One region of the Alkalihalobacillus pseudalcaliphilus genome, then DNA from elsewhere that is predicted to be linked to it. Evidence: a T-box and tRNA genes for the amino acid it is inferred to sense, from the RefSeq annotation. Region 1 holds a T-box; the other holds one or more tRNA genes.

The links. A T-box is a leader RNA that pairs with one kind of tRNA and senses whether it is charged. The one in region 1 lies ahead of glyQ (glycine--tRNA ligase subunit alpha), so its partner is inferred to be a tRNA-Gly.
Region 2: it has a tRNA-Gly gene. The T-box ahead of glyQ (glycine--tRNA ligase subunit alpha) is inferred to sense a tRNA for this amino acid. The anticodon was not compared.

What each region holds. Positions count from the first base shown of each region.
Region 1 is NZ_JAQQWS010000001.1:908,866-917,941, reverse strand. It holds gene PQ479_RS04490 (cytidine deaminase) at 1-360, shown strand, start outside; gene era (GTPase Era) at 353-1,270, shown strand; gene PQ479_RS04480 (YqzL family protein) at 1,907-2,056, shown strand; gene recO (DNA repair protein RecO) at 2,097-2,858, shown strand; gene PQ479_RS04470 (manganese catalase family protein) at 2,889-3,779, opposite strand; gene PQ479_RS04465 (YuzF family protein) at 3,819-4,037, opposite strand; T-box leader at 4,183-4,360, shown strand; gene glyQ (glycine--tRNA ligase subunit alpha) at 4,461-5,345, shown strand; gene glyS (glycine--tRNA ligase subunit beta) at 5,342-7,423, shown strand; gene PQ479_RS04450 (pyruvate, water dikinase regulatory protein) at 7,504-8,331, shown strand; gene PQ479_RS04445 (YaiI/YqxD family protein) at 8,630-9,076, shown strand, end outside.
Region 2 is NZ_JAQQWS010000013.1:65,911-74,986, forward strand. It holds gene cdaA (diadenylate cyclase CdaA) at 1-498, opposite strand, end outside; gene PQ479_RS18800 (anti-sigma factor family protein) at 1,103-1,726, opposite strand; gene sigW (RNA polymerase sigma factor SigW) at 1,740-2,303, opposite strand; gene PQ479_RS18810 (aspartyl-phosphate phosphatase Spo0E family protein) at 2,486-2,659, shown strand; gene PQ479_RS18815 (ATP-binding cassette domain-containing protein) at 3,092-3,841, opposite strand; gene ssuC (aliphatic sulfonate ABC transporter permease SsuC) at 3,854-4,615, opposite strand; gene ssuD (FMNH2-dependent alkanesulfonate monooxygenase) at 4,643-5,752, opposite strand; gene PQ479_RS18830 (sulfonate ABC transporter substrate-binding protein) at 5,795-6,739, opposite strand; tRNA gene PQ479_RS18835 (tRNA-Ala) at 7,876-7,948, opposite strand; tRNA gene PQ479_RS18840 (tRNA-Gly) at 7,957-8,031, opposite strand; tRNA gene PQ479_RS18845 (tRNA-Lys) at 8,074-8,146, opposite strand; tRNA gene PQ479_RS18850 (tRNA-Gln) at 8,150-8,224, opposite strand; tRNA gene PQ479_RS18855 (tRNA-Tyr) at 8,235-8,319, opposite strand; tRNA gene PQ479_RS18860 (tRNA-Thr) at 8,328-8,400, opposite strand; tRNA gene PQ479_RS18865 (tRNA-Val) at 8,425-8,500, opposite strand; tRNA gene PQ479_RS18870 (tRNA-Glu) at 8,781-8,855, opposite strand; gene PQ479_RS18875 (hypothetical protein) at 9,022-9,076, shown strand, end outside.

The DNA of each region.
Region 1 (9,076 bases):
CGTGAAAATGCGTATGTTCCTTATTCAAAATTTGCTGTAGGAGCCGCATTGTTGTTAGAAAGTGGAGAAGTTGTACACGGGGCCAATATTGAAAATGCTTCATATGGTTTATCCAACTGTGCTGAGCGGACTGCGTTATTTAAAGCTTATTCAGATAATAAAAAAGCGATCAAGGCAGTAGCGGTTGTGGCTGATACGGAAGGCCCATGTTCACCGTGCGGGGCATGTAGACAAGTATTAATTGAGCTTTGCTCAAAAGAAACACCGGTAATTTTATCAAATTTAAAAGGTGATATCCAGGAGACCAAGGTGATAGACCTCTTACCTGGTGCTTTTACATCGGAGGATTTACATGAGTAACGAAAAAGAAAAAAGCTTCAAATCAGGGTTTGTGTCCATTATTGGACGACCGAATGTCGGAAAATCGACATTAATTAATCACGTTATTGGACAAAAAATTGCGATCATGTCAGATAAACCACAAACGACTAGAAACAAAGTTCAAGGAGTATATACGACTAATGAGGCGCAAGTCGTTTTTATTGATACACCTGGTATTCACAAACCTAAACATAAATTAGGCGACTTTATGATGAAAGTGGCACAAAATACGTTAAGAGAAGTAGACCTTGTCTTATATGTGATCGATGCAACTGAATCTTTTGGTCCAGGTGAAGAATTTATTATAGAACGCTTAAAAGCATCAGGAGCTAAGACTTTTTTAGTTATTAATAAAATTGATCAAATTCATCCTGAAAAACTATTAGAAGTCATTGATTTGTATCGTACGAAACTTGAGTTCCTAGAAATTATACCAATTTCTGCTCTGCAAGGTAATAATGTTGATACATTATTAGAGCAAATTATTAGTTATTTAGATGAAGGACCGCAATATTATCCAAGTGATCAAGTTACCGATCATCCAGAACGTTTTATTGTGGCGGAGTTAGTTCGTGAAAAAGTGTTACATATGACCCGTGAAGAAGTGCCGCACTCAATTGCAGTTATGATTGAACAAATTAAACGTAGGGAAAATAGTGACACCGTCTATATCGGTGCGACAATTATTGTGGAGCGTTACTCACAAAAAGGTATTGTTATTGGAAAACAAGGTAAGATACTAAGAGAAGTGGGTAAACAAGCTAGAGCGGACATTGAGGCATTATTGGGCTCGAAAGTATTCCTCGAGCTTTGGGTTAAAGTCCAAAAGGATTGGCGTAATAAAGCTACTCATTTACGGGATTATGGCTTTAGGGATGATGAATATTAAAAAAATGGGCTTTTTTATTTTCTCACTTTAACAATGGCTGTGCGAATAGCCATTGTTTTTTGATCTCACAAACAATTATAATAAATATATGTTGTAAAAAAGAAAGCAATAGTAGTTCTTTACTTTAAGATTTTCCATTGGAAGTATGTTCATTGATTTTAGCTGCTATTACCTTGTTCAAACCTAAATGTCTTACAAAACGCTCATGGCAGTGCGATCTACTTCGCCAGCAACAAACACGAAAGTGGCGTTTGCTTTTATCTTGCTGACTCTTCATTCACTTTGTTCTGGTTTTTTAAATATTTGTTGTAAGAATGATTTTATACTTGAGTATCAGCAGTACCCAGCGGGCGAGTCATGCGGAGACTCCCATGGGACGTAGTGGCAGAGCCGAAATCCACTAGCGAAGCTAGTTAGTTCGGCGCCACCCCATAGGACGCGGAGCATGATTTTCGGTAGCGACGAGTAGAACTCCGCATTCCAGCGTTAGCGAAATTCCATACAAAAATCAAAAAAAACGCGTTGTCAAGCAAATTAAATTAGTAATTATTCCATAACATGAATTGTGCAAACTAGGGTCATGATAGTGATAAGATGTGTTTTAAATGTTATCTTCAAAGAAAGGTGGAATCTGTTGTGCTCGATTTTTCTTGGAAAGTTTTTTCGATGACTGGAAATGTTGACATGTATTTGTTAATGAAAGAAATTGAACGAGATTCAGATCAGCAATTCGAACAAGAAATAACATTACTTAATGAGGATTTTAACTCACCTCCTAATCATTAAGCTCGTATTTGCACCATGTTGTTTAAAGTGGTGATTGATTATGTTACAAAAAGTAGAAGGAATTGTTATTCGTTCCTCTGACTATGGAGAAACAAATAAAATTGTTACTTTGTTTACGAAGGAATTAGGAAAGATTGGGGTTATGGCTAGAGGGGCTAAAAAACCGAAAAGTAGGGTAGCTTCTATATCGCAGCTTTTTATTCATGGTCAATATCTTATACAAAAAAGCCAAGGCTTAAGTACATTAAGTCAAGGTGAAATTATTAATACGTATAAATCTATTAGGCATGATTTATTCTTAGCAGCATATGGGAGCTATATGATTGAGTTGTTAGATCGACTTACAGATGAAAAAGAAAAGAACCCGTCGCTATTTAATCTCATTCAACAAATGTTATTTTACTTGGATGAAGGAGTAGATCCAGAAGTATTATTAAGTATTTATGAAATGAAAATGTTAGACCAAGCAGGGGCAAAACCACAAATAGATGCTTGTACTAGCTGTTCTCAACCTAATATCCCTGTAGCCTTTTCGATAAAAGAAGCAGGTTTTTTATGTGAGAAATGCCGTCACCTTGATGAATACGCCTTCATGATAAACGAAAAAACGGCTAAATTATTACGCCTATTTTATTATATGGATATGGAACGATTAGGGGTTATTTCTTTAAAAGAAACAACAAAAAAAGAAATTAGAACAATTATTTCGACGTATTATGATGAATATGTAGGAATTGCACTAAAATCAAAGAGATTTTTAAATCAACTCGAAAAATTAGGTCCGCTTTCTCCAGAAAAATAAAGAGCAGAATTAAAATCTGCTCTTTTTTTCTTATAAATTGGACTTTAAACGTTTAAGAATCTTTTGATAATCATCTTCGTCTAATCCTGGTACAAACATTTCTGGTTTTGGTTCAAAATCAGGAATAGGTGCGCCTTCGGGTGTTCCATGAATGACGCGAAGCTGCTCACCTGTTTCGGGATTTTTACCTTTCCAGATTTGATTAATATCCCGATATTCCGCTTCACCCCAAGTATAAAGGACGTTGTATAAGCCTTGGTCCATATATTTTCTTGCATGGTCAAAAGAATGATTGTCAGGGCGTGGTACAGGAAGCATCTTCCCTATTTCAACACCGGTCGCTACTTCAATAGCTTTTGCGTAAGCAATAATATGTGTGCCTCCACGAACGAGAAGGTAGCCGCAGAGCTCTCTTGCTGTTGGATTAGTTGTCATTTCATATACACGCATTTTATGAAGTCTTGCTCCGATTTCAAGACAATAATTATGCAATAAGTCTTCTACTAAAGCACCGCTCCCATGCACATAACTACCGTTCCATGGGTTCCCCATGCCGTCACCAGGAAAAGCAGTCTGTGCTGTAGTCGTAAAATGATAGGAGTACCTTTTATTTTTGCCGATTTGTAGAGGAGCTGAATCAGGTGTACCTGGGTGAGTATTACCATATGACATGAGATTAATTGTATTTGCGACCAATTCTACATGGCCAAATTCTTCAGCGGTTATACTGGCGATTAGATCATAAAAGGGTTTATATTTCTTTTTTCCGCGAAAATTAAAAGATTGGAACATGTAATTATTTAATGTGGACATTTCGCCAAATTCTCCACCTAATAACTCTTGTACAATAGAGGCACCGTCAATATCCCCGTGTTCCGGAACCGGTAAGTCAATCGCGAGTTTATTAATACGTTTCATCATGTTTGTTCAACCACCTTTCTGAACAGATTGATTGGATGACTATGATTTCTTGACAGGAAAAAACCAAATAATTTCTTGAGTACGGATGTAAAAAGGGGTGTCACCCATCTCTACAATAATATGGTCAGGGTAAACATGAGTTAGTTGACCTCTAACTGAACCTTGAGTTGTTTGAACACCAATTGTTGAATTTTCTAGGTTTGATAGGTTTTGATAAACATAAGGATCACTTAATCTCCAGTCTAACTCGCTACTCATCTTAACAACTCCTTATTTGAATATTTATCATCCCTATAAGTTTATATAAAACGGCTTTTCCAATATTCTTTGAATATCAATTAATTTATTATTGAAGGGTATCATTGACTTTGGAATATTATTTATATAAAATATATATACTACGTATGATGCGAAGAAAGAGAAGAGTACTTATTGTTTATTTATGAAAGCGAACCTAGGATAGTGGAAGCTAGGGCATAAAAGCAATAAGGAAGGCACTCTGGAGCATAACGGAAAAAGTGATTTGCGAAGTGCTTTCGCAAATAAGTAGGGTGGAACCGCGGGAAACTCTCGTCCCTATGCTGGAAGAATCAGCATAGGGACAAGAGTTTCTTTTGTGTTTGATGACTTCCATTGTTATCCATATTTTCATGTGATGTGAGAACTGAAGGAGGAAAAGCAATGAATGTACAAACGATGATTTTAACATTGCAGGAGTTTTGGTCAAAACAAAACTGTATGATTTTACAGGCGTACGACACGGAAAAAGGAGCAGGGACGATGAGTCCTTACACGTTACTGAGGACGATTGGTCCTGAGCCATGGAATGTCGCTTATGTGGAGCCTTCAAGGAGACCTGCAGACGGGCGCTACGGTGAAAATCCTAACCGCTTATATCAACATCACCAGTTTCAAGTGATTATGAAACCATCGCCACTTAATATTCAAGAGCTATATTTAGATAGCTTACGTGCACTTGGAATTAATCCACTTGAACATGACATTCGATTTGTTGAAGATAACTGGGAAAATCCGACTTTAGGCTGTGCGGGACTTGGCTGGGAAGTTTGGTTAGATGGGATGGAAATTACCCAATTTACGTATTTTCAACAAGTAGGGGGTATTGAAGCAAGTCCTGTATCAGCTGAAATTACATACGGACTAGAACGCTTAGCCTCTTACATCCAAGATAAAGAAAATGTATTTGATCTTGAATGGGTAGAAGGGTTCACGTACGGAGATATTTTCAAGCAACCTGAATACGAGCATTCAAAATATACGTTTGAAGTTGCTGATGCAGACATGCTATTTGGACTTTTTAATACGTATGAAGCCGAAGCGAAACGAGCTCTTGATGAAAACCTCGTGTTCCCAGCTTACGATTATATTTTAAAATGTTCACATGCCTTTAATTTATTGGACGCCCAAGGAGCTATATCGGTGACAGAGCGAACGGGCTATATTGGTCGAGTCAGAAATTTAGCGAGAACGGGTGCGAAGTTATACTTTGATGAAAGAGAAAGATTAGGGTTTCCTATGTTGAAAAAAGAGGAGGCTGAATCATGACGACACGTGATTTTTTATTAGAAATAGGATTAGAGGAATTACCGGCACGATTTATTACGGATTCTATGAATCAACTAGAAGAAAAAGTAACGACATGGCTGAAAGAACAGGAATTATCCTTTAATAAAATTGAGTCTTTTTCTACACCGCGTAGGTTGGCTCTTCTGATTCACGGTTTAGAAGAAAAACAACCAGATATTGAAAAAGTAGCCAAAGGGCCAGCAAAAAAAATTGCTTTAGACAAAGAAGGGAACTGGTCTAAAGCAGCACAAGGGTTTGCAAGAGGGCAAGGTGTTGACGTTTCTGAATTATTTTTCCAAGAGCTTAAGGGTGTAGAATATATTTATGCCAACACAAGAACAATTGGAAAAGAAACCATTCAATTGCTACAAGAAAACCTTCAAGACTTAATTTTGACCTTGCATTTCCCTAAAAATATGCGCTGGCATACGTATCAGCTACGTTACGCTAGACCGATTCAATGGTTAGTTGCTATATATGGTCATGAGGTTATTCCGTTCTCTATTGAAGGCGTACAAACCGCTCAAGTAACGAGAGGACACCGTTTTTTAGGTGAGGAAACGACAATAAATAATCCAAGCTCCTATAAAGAAGCCCTTAGTGCTCAATATGTTCTAGTCGATCCCAAAGAACGTAAGGGAATCATCGTTAGCCAAATTAACCAAATAGCGAAGCAGCAACAATGGAACATTCCGATTTCTACGGAGCTACTTGAAGAAGTGAATAATTTAGTTGAGTATCCAACGGCACTATTTGGTCATTTTGATGAAAGCTTTTTACAGTTACCTAAGGAAGTATTGATTACTTCTATGAGAGAGCATCAACGTTATTTCCCCGTTGAAAATGAACAAGGTGAACTTCTGCCATATTTTGTGACAGTTAGAAATGGAAATGATGCACATCTTGAAAATGTAGCGAGAGGAAATGAGAAGGTTCTTCGTGCGAGGTTAGCCGATGCAGTATTCTTTTATGAAGAAGATCAGAAAACACCAATTGAAACTTTCTTACAAAAGCTTAAAAATATCGTCTATCATGAAGAGTTAGGATCAATTGCAGATAAAGTCAAAAGGATTGAGAACCTGTCAGAGAAGTTAACAAAAGCTCTCTCTTATGATAAGGACTACACAGAGCGAACATTAAGGGTTGCAAGCATCGCTAAATTTGATTTGGTTACACAAATGGTCAACGAGTTTACAGAGCTTCAAGGAAAAATGGGTCAGAACTATGCGGAGCTCGCTGGTGAACAACAAGCAGTTGCTTTAGCAATCAACGAGCATTATCAGCCAAGGTTTGCTGGAGATCAAACACCAACGACAAAAGAGGGAGTTGTCGTAAGTATTGCCGATAAAATTGATACGATCGTTTCATGTTTTGCGATTGGATTAATTCCGACAGGCTCACAGGATCCTTATGCATTAAGAAGACAAGCAACGGGAGTTTGTCAAATTATTCTAGAGCACGAACTCGCCATCTCATTGGAAGAATTAGTTGAATGGAGCTTAGCGGATATGGAAGCTAAAGGATTATTAAAGCGTCCAAAAGCAGAGGTTCATGAAGAATTAGTAAGTTTCTTTAGGCAAAGAGTGAAGTTCTTGTTACAAGAAAAAGGTATTCGTTATGATGTCATTGATGCTGTTATTGAAACGTCAAATTATATCACGATTTTATTAGCGAAAGCCCACGTTATTATGAATCACTTAAAAGAAGAAGATTTTAAGCGTTCGGTAGAAGCGTTAAGTCGTGTAACCAATATATCTACGAAGTATCAAGGGGAAGTAAGTATTCAAACGGATAAATTCCAGAAAGAGCAAGAGAAAGCACTTTATGATTGCTATATCGAATTACAAACATCTGTTGAAACGGCGATAAAAGCTCAAAAACATGAATCCGTCTATCAGCAGTTAGCGGATACACAAGACGTCATTGATGCTTATTTTGATCATATCATGGTTATGGATCAGGATGAAGAAATTAAGCAAAATCGTTTAGCTCAAATGAAAGCATTCGCCAATGTGATTCAATCTTTTGCAGACTTCCAAAAGATCGTATTTAATTAAAGTTTTTTTCTGAACAGAAAGGAGTTTGTGCAAACCTTTCTGTTCTCTTTTGTAATTATTCCAATGATGGTGGTGAAATCATGACCGAGAAGGGAAAGAAACAATCTGTCGTTTATATTGTCTCTGACTCCGTAGGGGAAACGGCTGAACTAGTTGTTAAAGCAGCGGCAAGTCAATTCCGTGATGCTGGTTTAGAATTAAGAAGAGTCCCTTATGTGGAAGATAAACAAACCATTGCAGAAATTGTACGATTGGCAGCTGATGCCGATGCGTTGATTGCCTTTACGTTAGTCGTGCCAGAAATTAAAACATATTTACTTGATGAAGCACAGAAGGTCGGGGTCGAAACGGTAGATATCATTGGTCCTATGCTTAGTCAAATTAGTCATCTTGTGAAGACGAAGCCAAGATATGAACCTGGCCTTATTTATCGACTAGATGAAGACTATTTCCGAAAAGTTGAAGCGATCGAGTTTGCTGTTAAATATGATGACGGTCGTGATGCAAGAGGGGTAGTCAGAGCAGACATTGTTTTAGTAGGGGTTTCAAGAACTTCGAAAACACCGTTATCTCAATATTTGGCTCATAAGCGTTTAAAAGTGGCCAACGTCCCGTTAGTTCCAGAAGTGAAACCGCCGGATGAACTATTTAAAGTGTCCGCTAGTAAATGCATCGGGCTTACTATTAGTCCAGAAAAGCTCATAGACATTAGAGCAGAGAGATTAAAGGCTCTTGGTTTACAAGCAGAAGCGGCGTATGCTAATATCGATCGAATAAAAGAAGAGCTGAAGTATGCAGAAAAAATTATGGAACGGATTGGATGTCCAGTTATTGACGTCTCCAATAAGGCCGTAGAAGAAACTGCTAATCAAATATATAGTATGTTTCAAAAGAGACGATATAGTTAATAATTCCAGATGTCTGATAAGTTAATACTTTTTACTAGTCTTTTCTACAATTTATGCGTATAATAAGAAATTGTGTTGCTATTTTTTTATGACAATAATCAGGAATATTTTCGAAAAGAACAAATAAATTTAAAAAGTCAAGGTTTTTTATCAAATTTTTGGTAATGATAGTAAAAGAAATACGGATTTGACCGTTTATTTTTACTGTTCATGTAGAAGTACTAGACCTTCGACAAAAATCAACGTAATTCTTTTTCGGAATAGCAGGAAAAACGAAGGAGATGTTGAATTATTTATTATGGAGAATTTCGACAAGCACATTTATGTTGATGCCGATTCATGTCCCGTTAAAAATGAAGTGATAAGAGTAGCGGAAAAGCTGGATATACCTGTTGTTTTTGTGTCCTCTTATGCACATGAGCTCACCCTACCATCTTTTGTGAAAAAGGTAACCGTGGACGCTGACAAGGAGGCGGTAGATTTATACATTATTAACCACATCCATATAGGTGATATTTGTGTAACTCAAGACCACGCATTAGCCTCGTTACTTTTAGCAAAAGGAGTTTTTGCTTTATCTCCTAAAGGCTATGAATTTAAAGAGGAAATGATTCAGCAGCTTTTAGATTACCGTTTTTTTTCTCAAAAAGTACGAAGAATGGGAGGTAGGACAAAAGGCCCTAAAGCCTTTACGAAGGCGGATCGACAAAATTTCACGTATTCCTTAGAGAAAATCATAAAAAAT
Region 2 (9,076 bases), on a different contig from region 1:
AAACGTATTAATTAAAAGTTCAGATGTTAAATCCGCATTCATCTGAATACCTGTCTCCACGTAATCACTCATACCGGTTTCTCTTTCAATGGACATTAACGCCCCAATTCGACGTTTCCCCATATAAACAGAAGCTTTAATCATCGCTTCAATCGAGCGCTGGTTAACCTCTTCTTGCTGTGCACTGCGTCCGCCTGAAAAGAAGCGTCCGCGCCCCAGTTGTTCAAGTGCTCTTCGCAACTCCGGTTGGAATATAATAATAATAGCTAATACCCCATACGTCACCGTTTGCGTCATAATAAATTCAAGTGTACGCAACCCTAAAAAGCGACTTAGGAACCAGATCGCAAGGATAATGGTAATTCCTTTTAAAAGCTGTACGGCTCTTGTCCCTCTAATAATCATAATTAATTTATATATCACATATGTAACGAGCAAAATATCTACAATTTGCCCTAAATATTCTAAGATCACAATATCCTCAAAAAACGGAAACATGGCCACCCTCCGTCGCCTCATTTATGTAGAAAAATTCTAGTGTCAGGTCTTACTTGCTATTCATAAGCATTCTATCACAAAAAATGAGCACTCGATACTTGATTCCCCTCCAATGTCAAGGAAAAGCTTCGTAAAAACGTGTAACACTCATGTGAAAGTGACGGTTACAATCTAGTATGAACAAAAACAGGATGAAACATCCTAATTTTTCCTCTACCATCAATTATAGCATATTTTCCCTTGACAAACCTAAAAAGTAGCCCTATTTCCCCACTTCGGAGCGTGAAAAAAAGTCGAAGTGATAGTATGATTCACATCAAATGGAAAATGGCATACGATGCAGCCAACTTCAATAGGGAAACTTTGTGTGATGTGACCGTAAAAGAGAATATACAGCCACTTCAACGGGAAAACAGCTCGCGTTGCGGCCGCAATAGTCCAGATGCATGCCATTTCACATAGAAAACACCCACAAATTGATGATTCTATTACATGTACCCATCTCAAAGATAAATCCAAAAATAAGGAGACCTCTGTTTATCACTCAGAGATCCCCCTATATAAATATATGCCTGCCATATACTTAGACTTATTTCATCCGTTTTTATCGATTCGTAATTGAAATGACTTCCGTGAAAAATGTCTTTACATGATACCAAATCCACTCTAACACTTGGTTAACCTCACTAATTTCACCTGTCACATTTCCAACGGAGGCCATATATGGCTTACTATTCACAAGCAAGACATCGCCTTGGACTTCACCATCTACAACTAATTCACCATTTCGAACGGTTAAGTCGCCTTTTACCACAACTCCTTCAGGTACAATCACTTGCCCTGATTCATGGTCAACGACGACATTTCCTGGACCACTCACTGATATTCCTTCTTGTTTATCGAACCACATCGAAAATACACTAGCCGTCATGAGGAGAAAGAAAACAGCAGCAGCCGTCATTAATGGGTGTTTTCGTAGCTGGAATTTCCATTTAGACGTTGTCTTTTTCTTCGGTAAACTAGCCATAACATTTTTCGTAAAATCAGCCGGCGCCTCAATATGAGAAGCACTTTGAACAAAGGCGATGGCTTTCCTTAATTGAATGACATGCTCACGGCAAGTTGCACATTTCTCAATATGTCTGTATAACTCAAGCTTTTCCTGGCTTGTCACTTCTTCATCAAAATATTTATCAATTAATTCGTTGTATTTAGGTTCACATTGCATACCATCCACCCCCTTATAAATCCTTCATCCGTTTTCTTAAAGCTTCCCGACCACGATGAATTCTTGTTTTCACAGTGGAAACAGGCATATCTAGTATGTCGGATATTTCTTTTAACGATAAGTCTTCCATATATTTAAGAATAATAACGGTCCGGTACTTTGGAGGTAGCTTGTTAATTTCATCCTGAACCCATTCCTGTAATTCTAAAGTCACAACCTGATCTTCAGGTAGTGCTTCATCAGAAGTTATCTGGGATTCATAGGTTAAACCTTCTGCTCCTTGTACCTCTTCTTGCAAATAATAATCAGGCTTTTTCTTTCTCAACTTATCAATCGCCACATTTGTCGCTATTCTAAATAACCACGTAGAGAATTTCCGATTCACATCATATTGCTCAATATTTGTATAGGCTCGCAAAAAAGCTTCTTGAGCAACATCTTGGGCTTCATAAGAATTCCCAACCATGCGATAAGCTACCTGGTATACTTTATCTTTAAAAAGCTCGACTAGTTCGGCAAATGCTTGTTCATCACCTTTTTTTACTTCGCGTATAATCCTTTTCACTAATTGATCCATTGCAAATCCCCTAATTTCTCTACTATCGTTTACGTACAAATCGGACACAAGTTTCACTTATTTTTATTTTACCATGTTTTTTCTAAATTTCTTCCTTTTTATGTTTATTAATAAGATAATTCGGGAAATAGATTCACAAGCAAGAATATGAATTCACTAATATTGCAAGGGGGATCACAGCGATGAAGAATAATAAATCAGTCGAGAGACTATTAATTGACATTGAAGAGAGTCGTGATAAGCTCAATAAAATGGCCCTTCATACTGACCTGCAATCAACAGACATGATCGCTTGCAGCCAGCAATTAGATTTGTTAATTCATGAATATCACAACACTGTGGCACGCACCTCTTAACAGCACAAATCCTACTATGAATCCATGAACGATATATGAAAAGACGATAATAAAAAGCTTAAAACCCGTCGACAAATGAATGTCGACGGGTTTTAAATTGTTCATGCAAAAAGGCTACAGGTGGGGCAGTCTGAATAAAAGCATACCGGCTCTCTATTTTAGTAATTCTTTTGGCAAGGGTTCGGAGGCATTGCATTGAACCACTCTCATTCTTACTAACTTTTTGTGGAGAAAACCCTTTATTTCATGATTATAAGGGTCTTAATGGCATCTTTGTAGCTATTTTCAGCTCGAAGATACCTTTACTTCCCTTTTATAACAACCTCAGCTACCTTATGTCATAACGAGGGTTACAATCTTTTCATATCCAAACGACATGCCGCCCTTTACACTGATCATTCCTCATGACCGGTATCACATTTCCTGGTCGCTTCAAGCTTCCGCGATCGAGATTGAGTCACCCTCTTCTAGGACACGACGCAAAAGCGTATCAACCAATTGAGTATATGTTGGATTTGTTCGATTACGTGGTCTTGGCAATCGGACTTTTTGTTGAAAAGCAACGATACCATCCTCTATCAAAATAACTCGGTCTGATAAGGCTACAGCTTCTTCAATGTCATGTGTGACTAGAACGGCTGTAAATCCCTGTTCTATCCATAACCTCTCTATTAAATTTTGCATTTCATAGCGAGTTAATGCATCTAATGCACCCAACGGTTCATCCAATAGCATAATGGAAGGCTGATGCATGAGGGCACGAGCTAATGATACCCTTTGCTGCTGACCCCCTGATAATAAGGCCGGCCATTCGTTTTGCTTTTCTTCTAATTGGACGCTCTTCAAAGCTTGAATGGCTCTTTTTTTCCAATCTCCTTTAAGTCCTAAGCCAACATTATCTAATACGGTTTTCCACGGCAACAATCGACCATTTTGAAAAACGATACGTACCTCTTCCTGAATTCCTTCTATCCTTTTCTCTCCTAATTGAATAACGCCACTCGTCACTTCATCCAAACCAGCTAACAAACGAAGTAAAGTTGACTTGCCACATCCACTTTTACCAACAATTGAGACGAATTCCCCCGGTTCGATAGCTAAGTTAATATTTTTCAAAACCTCTTCCTTAACAAAGGATTTTGCGACATGGTTCACTTGCAAAGAAGAAGGTTGGTCACTCATAATAACGCCTCCTTATTTTTGATAACTCGGATTCCATTTTAAAAAGCGGTACTCTAATAATTTTGCAATCCAATCTGACAATTTACCTAATAATGCATACAAAATAATCGTTAACATGACAACGTCTAGCTGCATAAATTCACGGGCATCCATCGCTAAATACCCAATACCTGCATGAGCAGAGATGGTTTCTGCGACAATGAGTGTCACCCACATGATTCCTAATCCGTAACGAAGCCCCACTAAAATCGAAGGAAGTGCACCAGGTAAAATAATATGAGTAAATAATGCTACTTTCTTTAGTCCGTAACTTTTCCCCATCTCAATCAATTGTTTATCCACAGATCGAATACCATGGAAGGTATTAAGATAAATGGGAAACAACACACCTAAAGCAATTAAAAAGATTTTACCTTGCTCTCCTATCCCAAACCATAAAATAACGAGAGGAATGAGGGCTAGATGTGGGATATTACGAACCATTTGTATAGAAGAATCAAAGATTGTCTCCGATACTTTTGACACACCATTAAGAATGCCAAATATAAAACCGATCGTCCCACCAATCGCTAACCCAAGCAAAGCTCGTTCTGTACTAACCCAAATATGTTCAAACATATCTCCACTACTAACCAATCGAATAGCTGAAGTGACAATATCGGAGGGAGCCGGCAAAACACGTGAAGAAATCCAATCAAAATAAGCAAAGAACTGCCAAATAAGTAATAAACTAATCGGTAAAAGCCAAGGGGCTACTTTCTTAACAAATCGCAATTCAATCACCACTCTTCATTTTCATCATTATCTTGCAGCAATTCCACCAAAAGGGCTAAGCCATTGTGTATCCTCTCCAACCTTCTTTGATACTTCTAGCAACGGAAAAACGAGCTCTGCAAAACGATAAGCCTCTTCTAGATGCGGATAGCCAGAAAGAATAAAAGTTTCAATCCCCAACTGCTCATACTCCTTCATTCTTGCGGCAACAATTTCTGGGCTACCCACTAAAGCTGTACCCGCACCTCCTCGGACAAGCCCTACACCCGCCCATAAGTTCGGACTAACTTCTAGCGATTCCCTGCTCCCTTTGTTTAAGGAAGACATTCTTTTTTGCCCAACAGAGTCAAAACGTGAGAAAACTTTTTGAGCCGCTTCAATATCCTCATCACGTATATACTGGATAAGCTCCTCCGCTGCTTCCCATGCTTTCTCCTCCGTTTCCCTAACAATGACATGTAATCGAATTCCAAAGCGCACCGTTCGACCTGTCGCTGCTGCATATTCCTTTACCTTCGCTATTTTTTTCGCTACTTGTTCTTGTGATTCACCCCATGTTAAGAAAACATCAATATGTTCAGCAGTTATTTCCATCGCCGCCTCAGATGAACCTCCAATATATAAAGCTGGATACGGCTTCTGCTTTGGCGGAAACTTTAATTGACCTTCCTTAATATCATAATGTTGGCCTTGGAATTGAACTTTCCTTCCGTCCATCAGTTGACGCCAAACATGTAAAAACTCCTTGGTTATCTCATACCGTTCTGCATGATTTACATGCACACCATCCCCCGCTAGTTCAACCGGGTCTCCACCTGTAACCACATTGACTAATAGACGCCCTTCCGAGAGCCGATCCAATGTCGCTGCCATCCTAGCCGCCACGGTTGGTAACATTAACCCAGGACGAACCGCGACAAGAAACTTCATCCTCTCTGTCTCCGAAATAAGTGATGCTGCGGTAATCCACGAGTCCTCACAATTAGAACCAGTTGGCAGCAACGCCCCGTAATACCCTAACTGATCAACCGCTTGTGCCACCTGTTTTAAATAAGCATAAGTGACAGGGCGCCCTCCTACTGTAGAACCTAAATAACGACCGTCACCATGTGTTGGCAAAAACCATAATACGTTCATTCATCACTACTCCCTTCCTACTTTCCAAATTTTATTAATCAATTATTTTGGCAAAACGACATCGTTAATATCAATAGCCTCTGGAATTAATTCAAGTTCAAAAAAGATATCGCCAATTTCCTGTTGGTCTAGCTTTACATCGTCTGTTATTCTTTTAATTCCGAATCCTCTTCGCTCTAACACCTTTTTTAAAATCGCTTGCTCAATATTAACTTCAGGGGCTAAAAATGCCGCCGTCTCCTCAATATTCGCCTCCGCCTCAATCTCTACTGCCCGTAGCTCCTCTAAAATAACTTCAATCACATCATCATGATTTTTGGCGAAATTCTCTTCAGCGAGAAGGAATTCACGATTTGCAACTAGGTCCGTTCCATCACGAAGCACCCTAGCTTCTAAATTGACCTCAGCTTCTGCATAAAACGGATCCCAAATGACCCACGCATCGACATCTCCACGATCAAAAGCGATTCTAGCATCGGCTGGCGGTAAATAAACCACCTCGATGTCATCTAACGTTAACCCTGATTCCTCTAGTACTTTCACGAGCAAATAATGCACATTTGAACCTCGATTCAGAGCGACCTTTCTTCCTTTTAATTCTGTAACTTCTTGAATATCAGAATCATTCTGGACAATTACTGCCTCGCCCTTTGGAGAACCAGGACCGTTACCTATATAAATAAGTGGTGCATTGGCAGCCTGAGAAAAAATCGGCGGCGCCTCTCCCGTATGACCAAAATCAATACTACCCCCATTCAAAGCCTCCAGTAATTGTGGCCCAGCAGGGAACTCATGCCACTCAACATCAATATCTAATTCCTCCAGCCTTTCCTCCAAAGCCCCCTCCGCTTTCAAAATGTTCAAAGTTCCAAACTTCTGATATCCAATCGAAATAGAAGTAATCTCTTCACTCGACGAGCTAGTAGCTTGGCAGCCTCCTATCAGCATGACTCCTACTAGCAAAGTTAAAAATCTTATTAGCCTCATCACAATCCCGCCTTTTCCAGAAAATAAAAAAGCACTTCTCTTTCCATAACCAGAAAGAAAAGTGCTTTTGGTGATCCAATCAGACACTTTTTACAATATGAAGTTACTTACCTTCAGCACTTCGATGATACACTTTTTTGGAGGTATAAAAACAATGAATACTAACTGTTGTCAGCTATACCGACATTCTATTCAAACAAATCCGATGTGTCAACTAAGTTTTAAGATTAATTTGAATTTTCATCCTAAAGTCACATAGTACCCTCTTCAAGATTGAATAAAGTGCCCATTTGTAATGATAGAGATAGATATAGCAGCTGCTGCTATATCATAAAATAAAACATTAAACATGAGGGGAATCAAAAGCTGAGCTGTGAGTAAGGGACGAACTTTAGAGATTTGTTCGATGCTCTGAAATATTATGTAATGTCGACATGTTATAGCCTTTTTTCTCTCTAAATCATGTCCACCATTGCTTCCCATCGGCATGATCCGGCCTTTTTTCCTCCTACATCATGTCCACCAACGCTTCTCATCGACATGATCCGGTCCTTTTTTAACTTACATCATGTCGACCATTGCTTCTCATCGACATGATCTCGGCTTTTTTCCTCCTACATCATGTCGACCAACGCTTCTCATCGGCATGATCCGGCCTTTTTTCCTCCTACATCATGTCGACCAACGCTTCTCATCGACATGATCCGTCCCTTTTTTAATCTACATCATGTCGACCATTGCTTCTCATCGACATGATCCGGTCCTTTTTTAACCTACATCATGTCGACCAACGCTTCTCATCGACATGATCCGGTCCTTTTTCAACCTACATCATGTCGACCATTGCTTCTCATCGACATGATCCGGTCCTTTTTTCAACCTACATCATGTCGACCATTGCTTTTCATCGACATGATCCGGTCCTTTTTTAACCTGCATCATGTCGACCATTGCTTTTCATCGACATGATCCGGTCCTTTTTCAACCTACATCATGTCGACCAACACTAACTCGACATGATCGACCCTATTTCCTTCCATGCTCCTAACAATTCAAACCAATCTATAAGTCCTAACAAACCGATCAAAAAACTCTAAGAACAAGGACTACCTCATTCTTAGAGTTTTATATAAATATGGAGCCTAGCGGGATCGAACCGCTGACCTCCTGCGTGCAAAGCAGGCGCTCTCCCAGCTGAGCTAAGGCCCCTCAATTTTTGGAGCGGAAGACGGGATTCGAACCCGCGACCCCCACCTTGGCAAGGTGGTGTTCTACCACTGAACTACTTCCGCTAAACAAAATGCTGCTTAATCTATTAAGCAGCATTCTAAGTATGAGCCATGAAGGACTTGAACCTTCGACCCTCTGATTAAAAGTCAGATGCTCTACCGACTGAGCTAATGGCTCTAATGGCTGGGCTAGCTGGATTCGAACCAACGCATGACGGAATCAAAATCCGTTGCCTTACCGCTTGGCGATAGCCCAATAAAACAAATGGTGGAGGGGGACGGATTCGAACCGCCGAACCCGGAGGGAGCGGATTTACAGTCCGCCGCGTTTAGCCACTTCGCTACCCCTCCACAAAAGATGCCGGCCAGAGGACTTGAACCCCCAACCTACTGATTACAAGTCAGTTGCTCTACCAGTTGAGCTAGGCCGGCATAGATAAGGTGTATAAAATAAAATGGTGGAGGATGACGGGTTCGAACCGCCGACCCCCTGCTTGTAAGGCAGGTGCTCTCCCAGCTGAGCTAATCCTCCATTTTAACTGCGGATAAGCTTCGATTTTCTTCGGTTAGTTCGTAATTCTCCTTCAGTCACGTACGGGGTACGCTCCTTCTTTCGAACACTTCCTAATCCTCGATCTTCTTGCTTCTCCTTGTTAACAGTCCTTTTAGCTTCGAATTTCTTCGGCTAGTTCGTGATTCTCTTTCAGTCACGTACGGAGGTACGCTCCTTCTTTCGAACACTTCCTAATCCTCGATCTTCTCGCTTCTCCTTGTTAACAGTCAAAAGTTATAACTGTATGTAAAAAAATATATGGTGACCCGTACGGGATTCGAACCCGTGTTACCGCCGTGAAAGGGCGGTGTCTTAACCGCTTGACCAACGGGCCACTTCATTAATTCCTTACTGACAAAAAATATTATACCCAAATAGATTAAAAAAGACAAGCCTTTTTACAACTTTTTTTATTTTTAATTTTAGAAGGATAAACAGTTGAAAATAAGAACGTATGTTTGTAAAATGAAAGAAGGACCATTAAAAAAGGAGCCATTCTTATGTCATCTTATCATACCACTAATGAGAAGGAATTACTCGACCTCTTAGAATATG